3 regions of the Streptomyces sp. NPDC002896 genome follow, and region 3 is predicted to be linked to each of the others. Evidence: predicted binding sites of a transcription regulator. Region 3 holds the regulator's gene; each other region holds the start of a gene.

Region 1 (2,267 bases), on a different contig from region 3:
CCGGCGACGATGCCCTCCTCGACGGCCGCCTTCGCGTTGCGGACGGCGTCCTCGATGCGGTGCTTGCGCTCCTTGAGCTCGACCTCGGTGGCGGCACCGGCCTTGATGACGGCCACGCCGCCGGCCAGCTTCGCCAGGCGCTCCTGGAGCTTCTCGCGGTCGTAGTCCGAGTCGGAGTTCTCGATCTCGGCGCGGATCTGGTTGACGCGACCGGCGACCTGGTCGGCGGAGCCGGCGCCGTCGACGATGGTGGTCTCGTCCTTGGTGATGACGACCTTGCGGGCGCGGCCCAGGAGGTCCAGGGTCGCGTTCTCCAGCTTGAGGCCGACCTCCTCGGAGATGACCTCGCCGCCCGTGAGGATGGCGATGTCGCCGAGCATGGCCTTGCGGCGGTCACCGAAGCCCGGGGCCTTGACGGCGACGGACTTGAAGGTGCCGCGGATCTTGTTGACGACCAGGGTCGACAGGGCCTCGCCCTCGACGTCCTCGGCGATGATCAGCAGCGGCTTGCCGCCCTGCATGACCTTCTCGAGGAGCGGCAGCAGGTCCTTGACCGAGGAGATCTTCGAGTTGGCGATCAGGATGTACGGGTCGTCGAGGACGGCCTCCATACGCTCCATGTCGGTGGCGAAGTACGCCGAGATGTAGCCCTTGTCGAAGCGCATACCCTCGGTGAGCTCGAGCTCCAGACCGAAGGTCTGGGACTCCTCGACGGTGATGACGCCTTCCTTGCCGACCTTGTCCATGGCCTCGGCGATGAGCTCGCCGATCTGGGTGTCGGCGGCGGAGATGGAGGCGGTGGAGGCGATCTGCTCCTTGGTCTCCACATCCTTGGCCTGCTCGAGCAGGGCGGCGGAGACGGCCTCGACGGCCTTCTCGATACCGCGCTTCAGGGCCATCGGGTTGGCACCGGCGGCGACGTTGCGCAGGCCCTCGCGGACCAGCGCCTGGGCGAGGACGGTCGCGGTCGTCGTGCCGTCACCGGCGACGTCGTCCGTCTTCTTCGCGACCTCCTTGACCAGCTCGGCGCCGATCTTCTCGTACGGGTCCTCGAGCTCGATCTCCTTGGCGATGGACACACCATCGTTGGTGATCGTGGGGGCGCCCCACTTCTTCTCGAGGACGACGTTGCGACCCTTGGGGCCAAGGGTGACCTTGACGGCGTCGGCGAGCTGGTTCATCCCGCGCTCGAGACCGCGCCGTGCCTCCTCGTCGAACGCGATGATCTTGGCCATGTGAAGTGGTCCTCCCGGACTGGGGTGGATTTCTCCGGACCGCGCTGGCGCCCGCGACGGACGGCCTGCCTGCCTCGTGGTTCCTTGCCCCACACGGCCTGCGGGCCTCACCGACCCGGTCCTTCGTTGTCACTCTCACTGTCAGAGTGCTAACGCCAATGATTAGCACTCGCCCCCCTCGAGTGCAAGCGCCTGTAGGGGTGCGCGCCCCCTCCGGGACAGGGCGCGCGCCCCCGAGGGCCAAGGCCCGGAGAGACTCCCGTCCGCGCGCGAGCAGTCGGGCACACCGAAGGGCCCGTACCCCCACCGGGATACGGGCCCTCCGTAAACGTCGTTGCAGTCAGTCGGCGCTTTAGCCGGCCATGCGGACCATGTCCGCCTGCGGTCCCTTCTGACCCTGCGAGATCTCGAATTCGACCCGCTGGCCCTCTTCCAGGGTGCGGTAGCCGTCCATCTGAATCGCGCTGTAGTGGACGAATACATCCGCACCACCGTCGACCGCGATGAAGCCGTACCCCTTCTCCGCGTTGAACCACTTGACGGTGCCCTGAGCCATGCCTAACTCCCCTATTACTGGCCCTTGCACAGGACCGCACTTCGCGGACCCGGGTCAGACCTCACCCCCCAACGGTTGGGGGTGTGCGCCGGAACGCGTCGACCGCGGCTGAATGTATCTGCCCAACTGCCGTCTGCAACAGGTCAATCGGACGAGAAATCCGGGCGCGCCCGATCGGAGATATATGGAGATTCCGTCAGGACTCAGGGCAAGTCGGGCCCGGCAAAAGGAATGTATGGCGCAAAAGAATGGTGCACTTTGGCTACTTCTCGTCGGCCACCGGACGCGAAGTCATATGCGCCGGACAAGAACGGCGAACCGAGTTCCCCAACTGTACCGCGCTCAACCATGCAGAATTGCCCCCTCCGCTTCTCTCGCGGAGGGGGCAATTCTTGTGACGCAGCGTGCGGTACGCATCAGCAGCCGCCGGCACTGTGCCCGACGTCAGCCGCCGGCATGTGCTCGACGGTCAGCCT
Region 2 (2,267 bases), on a different contig from region 3:
TTGTCGAAGGCCATGCCCTCGGTGAAGTCCAGCTCCAGACCGAAGGTGTTGGACTCCTCGACGGTGATGACACCGTCCTTGCCGACCTTGTCCATCGCCTCGGCGATGAGCTCGCCGACCTGCTGGTCCTGGGCGGACAGCGCGGCGACGGCGGCGATGTCGGACTTCTCGTCGATCGGGCGCGCGGTCGCGAGCAGCTCGTCGGAGACGGCGGCGACGGCGGCGTCGATGCCCTTCTTCAGGGCGGCCGGGGAAGCGCCCGCGGCGACGTTGCGCAGACCCTCCTTGACGAGGGCCTGGGCCAGCACGGTGGCGGTGGTGGTGCCGTCACCCGCGATGTCGTTGGTCTTGGTCGCCACCTCCTTCACCAGCTGGGCGCCGAGGTTCTCGTACGGGTCGTCGATCTCGACCTCACGGGCGATCGTGACACCGTCGTTGGTGATGGTGGGCGCGCCGAACTTCTTGTCGATGACGACGTTGCGGCCCTTGGGGCCGATCGTCACCTTGACCGTGTCGGCGAGCTTGTTGACGCCGCGCTCGAGGGCGCGACGGGCGTCCTCGTCGAACTTCAGGATCTTCGCCATGGGAGCGTTTCAGCCCTCTCGGAACTCGTATGAAAGAACTGCGCCCCTCGCCGCCCGGCTTCAGCGGGGTGGCCAGGGGCGCAGCTCACAAGCAAATCTTGCGGGTGACTTACTTCTCGACGATCGCGAGGACGTCGCGCGCCGAGAGGACGAGGTACTCCTCGCCGTTGTACTTCACCTCGGTGCCGCCGTACTTGCTGTACAGCACGACATCGCCGGTCTTCACGTCGAGCGGAAGGCGCTCGCCGTTCTCGAAGCGGCCCGGACCCACGGCGAGGACGACGCCCTCCTGGGGCTTCTCCTTCGCGGTGTCCGGGATGACCAGGCCAGAGGCCGTGGTCTGCTCGGCGTCCAGCGGCTGGACCACGATGCGGTCCTCGAGCGGCTTGATGGCAACCTTGGAGCTGGTGGTCGTCACGATCCGACCTCCCCCTTCGGAGATCTCACGGGGTTAACTGTCTGAGGTGGCGACCAGGTCGATCCGTCGTCGCGGGTGCCGGACCTGCCCGTCGCGTCTGGCACTCTCCAGGGGGGAGTGCCAGAGCCGAGACTATGACCGCGATTAGCACTCGGTCAAGCGGAGTGCCAACGCGGCGCAGACAACACCGCGAATCGCTCGTGCGGAGTGGTCGCGAGACGTTCGTACGAATCCGGCATACAGGGTCGGCGCAGCTTCCGTCAGAGGTAGTCCTCCAGCCTGGCCACGGCATATCCCTTGTCGGTGATCACCTTCATGACGTTCCGGATCATGTCGGGCATGGCGCCGTTCCACTCATCGCGGCCCCGGAAGTGGGTGAGGATGATGTCGCCGGGGTGGAGGTCGCGGTCCCACTCCCGCCACTCCATGTGGTCCACGAAGGCCTCGGCGTTCCACAGCGGAACGGCCTTGATGCCGCAGGACTTGGCGGCGCGCAGCGTGTCCCGGTTGTAGTTGCCGAAGGGCGGGCGGAAGACCGTGGGGCGCTTGCCGTACTGCTTCTCGATCACGTCCTGCATGCCGCAGATCTCACGCCGCTGCTCGTCGTACGAGAGGCCGGGCAGGTAGGGGTGGTTGAGCGTGTGGTTATTCAGCGTGACGCCGAGCCCCTGCATCTTCTTGAAGTATCCGTAGTCCTTCCTCACCAGGTAGTCGCTGAGGAAGGCGGTGTACGGGATCTTCAGCTCGCTCATCATCCTCAGCAGCGCCGGGTCCTTCTCAGCGCCGTCGTCGATGGTGAGGAAGACGACCTTGTCCTTCGTGGGGACGGTCGTGAAGACGGGCGGCAGGCCGTCGCCGTCCGTGACCTCGAAGCCCTCACGAGTCTCGATCCCCGGCTTGACGGCGGGCGGGGCGGGGGCCTGGAGTGGCGTCCCGGCCAGGCCCCAGCGCTTCGCGGCGGCGACCCGGGCGGCCTGCGAGTCGATCAGGTGCTGCGCGTACTCGTCGAGGGCGCGGGCGGGCGGGGCCTGGGGGTGGCGGCCCGGGCCGGGAAAGGGGCCGGGGCCGGGACCCGGCCGGGAGACGGCCCCCGAGCGGCCACCGGAGGCTTCGCCGCCATCGCCGCAGCCCGAGGCGACGGATGCGACGGCGAGTACGGCGAGACAGACCCGGAGCGGGGCTCGCCGAAGCCGCGTACGCCGCGCCGGCCCGCGCGCCGATCCTCGCAACGGCCCCTGCCCGACCCGCGCCTCGGGCGTGCCCTG
Region 3 (2,267 bases):
GCCAGGAGATCCTTCCGGCCCGCCGCGAAGACCCAGTCGAGCCCCACCGGGCCGTACACCTCGACCCCCGCGAACGCCGCCGCGCCCAGCACATGGTCGAAGTGCGGATGGGTCAGTGCGAGATGCGTCACGCGCCGGCCGGGGCCGAGCAGCTGCTGTGCCTCCTGGCGCAACTGAGCACCCTCCCGCAGGCTCGACCCCGCGTCGACCATGAGCGCCGCCCCCTCGCCCACGATCAGGCCCACCGTGCAGTCCCACACCGGCAGCCGGCGCCTGCCCACGCGGGGCGACATCCCTTCCCAGCCCCGTGTTCCCCACGCCACGTCCATCAGGTTCCCCACGCCACGTCCGTCACGAGTCCCACGACACGACCTTCACCATCCGGTTGCCACTTCCCTACCGGCGACGCTAGTCCCCGGGGCCTGTCGCGGCGCGACACCCCAGCCCAGACCGCACATATCGGCAGCGCTCCGGTGTGACCGCCCTTGCCGGGGCCGTACCCACCGGCCGTACACTTGGCCCGGGAAGGCTGGCACTCGGGCACAGTGAGTGCCAGGCGAGAGGCGGCAAGGGACGACACGACCTGGAGGTGTGCGCGGATGCTCAGTGAACGCAGACTCGAAGTACTGCGCGCCATCGTCCAGGACTATGTCGGCACCGAGGAGCCCGTCGGCTCCAAGGCCCTGACAGAGCGGCACAGTCTCGGTGTCTCCCCGGCGACCGTACGCAACGACATGGCGGTGCTGGAGGAGGAGGGGTACATCGCCCAGCCGCACACCAGCGCGGGGCGGATCCCCACGGACAAGGGGTACCGCCTCTTCGTCGACAAGCTCGCGGGCGTCAAGCCGATGACCCCGCCCGAGCGCCGGGCCATCCAGAACTTCCTCGACGGCGCCGTCGACCTCGACGACGTCGTGGCACGTACGGTGAGGCTGCTCGCCCAGCTGACCCGGCAGGTCGCGGTGGTGCAGTACCCGTCGCTCACGCGGTCGACGGTGCGCCATGTGGAGCTGCTGTCGATGGCTCCGGCCCGGCTGATGCTCGTACTGATCACGGACACCGGCCGTGTCGAGCAGCGCATGGTCGACTGCCCCGCACCCTTCGGCGAGACCTCGCTCGCCGATCTGCGGGCGCGGCTCAACAGTCGGGTCGTCGGCCGCCGCTTCACCGACGTCCCGCAGCTGGTGCAGGATCTGCCGGAGGCCTTCGAGACCGAGGACCGCGGCACCGTCTCGACCGTGCTCTCGACGCTGCTCGAGACCCTGGTCGAGGAGACCGAGGAGCGGCTGATGATCGGCGGCACCGCCAATCTCACCCGCTTCGGACATGACTTTCCCCTCACCATCCGGCCGGTGCTCGAGGCGCTGGAGGAGCAGGTCGTGCTTCTCAAGCTGCTCGGCGAGGCCAAGGATTCGCAAATGACCGTACGAATCGGTCACGAGATCGCCCATGAGGGGCTCAACTCCACGTCTGTGGTGTCGGTGGGCTACGGTTCGGGCGGCGAGGCAGTCGCCAAGCTCGGCGTGGTCGGCCCGACCCGCATGGACTACCCGGGAACGATGGGAGCAGTACGCGCAGTGGCACGTTACGTCGGACAGATCCTGGCGGAGTCGTAAGTGGCCACGGACTACTACGCCGTACTCGGCGTGCGCCGCGACGCTTCCCAGGACGAGATCAAGAAGGCCTTCCGGAGGCTCGCCCGCGAGCTGCACCCGGACGTCAACCCGGACCCGAAGACGCAGGAGCGCTTCAAGGAGATCAACGCCGCGTACGAGGTGTTGTCGGACCCGCAGAAGAAGCAGGTCTACGACCTCGGCGGCGACCCGCTCTCGGCGAGCGGCGGCGCGGGCGCAGGCGGCTTCGGCGCCGGTGGCTTCGGCAACTTCTCGGACATCATGGACGCCTTCTTCGGTACGGCGTCCCAGCGGGGCCCGCGGTCGCGTACGCGGCGCGGTCAGGACGCGATGATCCGGCTCGAGATCGAGCTGGACGAGGCGGCGTTCGGGACCACCAAGGACATCCAGGTCGACACGGCCGTGGTGTGCAACACCTGCAACGGCGAGGGTGCCGCCCCTGGCACCTCGGCGCAGACGTGTGACATGTGCCGCGGCCGCGGTGAGGTGTCGCAGGTCACGCGGTCCTTCCTCGGCCAGGTCATGACCTCGCGGCCGTGCCCGCAGTGCCAGGGCTTCGGCACGGTCGTGCCCACGCCGTGCCCGGAGTGCGCGGGCGACGGGCGTGTGCGCTCGCGGCGGACGCTGACCGTG

Evidence for each region. Region 3 encodes HrcA, which represses chaperone genes, less so after heat shock. Its sites were predicted from a motif close to TTNGCACTCNGNNNNNCNGAGTGCNAA; they were not measured.
Region 1: groL (chaperonin GroEL) is a predicted target of HrcA. The motif match lies at 1,362-1,388, and genes of this name have one in related genera.
Region 2: groES (co-chaperone GroES) is a predicted target of HrcA. The motif match lies at 1,147-1,173, and genes of this name have one in related genera.

What each region holds. Positions count from the first base shown of each region.
Region 1 is NZ_JBEOVA010000021.1:30,801-33,067, reverse strand. Features, by position in the region: gene groL (chaperonin GroEL) at 1-1,235, opposite strand, end outside; gene ABT009_RS31460 (cold-shock protein) at 1,588-1,791, opposite strand.
Region 2 is NZ_JBEOVA010000007.1:195,453-197,719, forward strand. Features, by position in the region: gene groL (chaperonin GroEL) at 1-584, opposite strand, end outside; gene groES (co-chaperone GroES) at 694-1,002, opposite strand; gene ABT009_RS14670 (polysaccharide deacetylase family protein) at 1,263-2,231, opposite strand.
Region 3 is NZ_JBEOVA010000016.1:89,643-91,909, forward strand. Features, by position in the region: gene ABT009_RS27845 (MBL fold metallo-hydrolase) at 1-329, opposite strand, end outside; gene hrcA (heat-inducible transcriptional repressor HrcA) at 600-1,616, shown strand; gene dnaJ (molecular chaperone DnaJ) at 1,617-2,267, shown strand, end outside.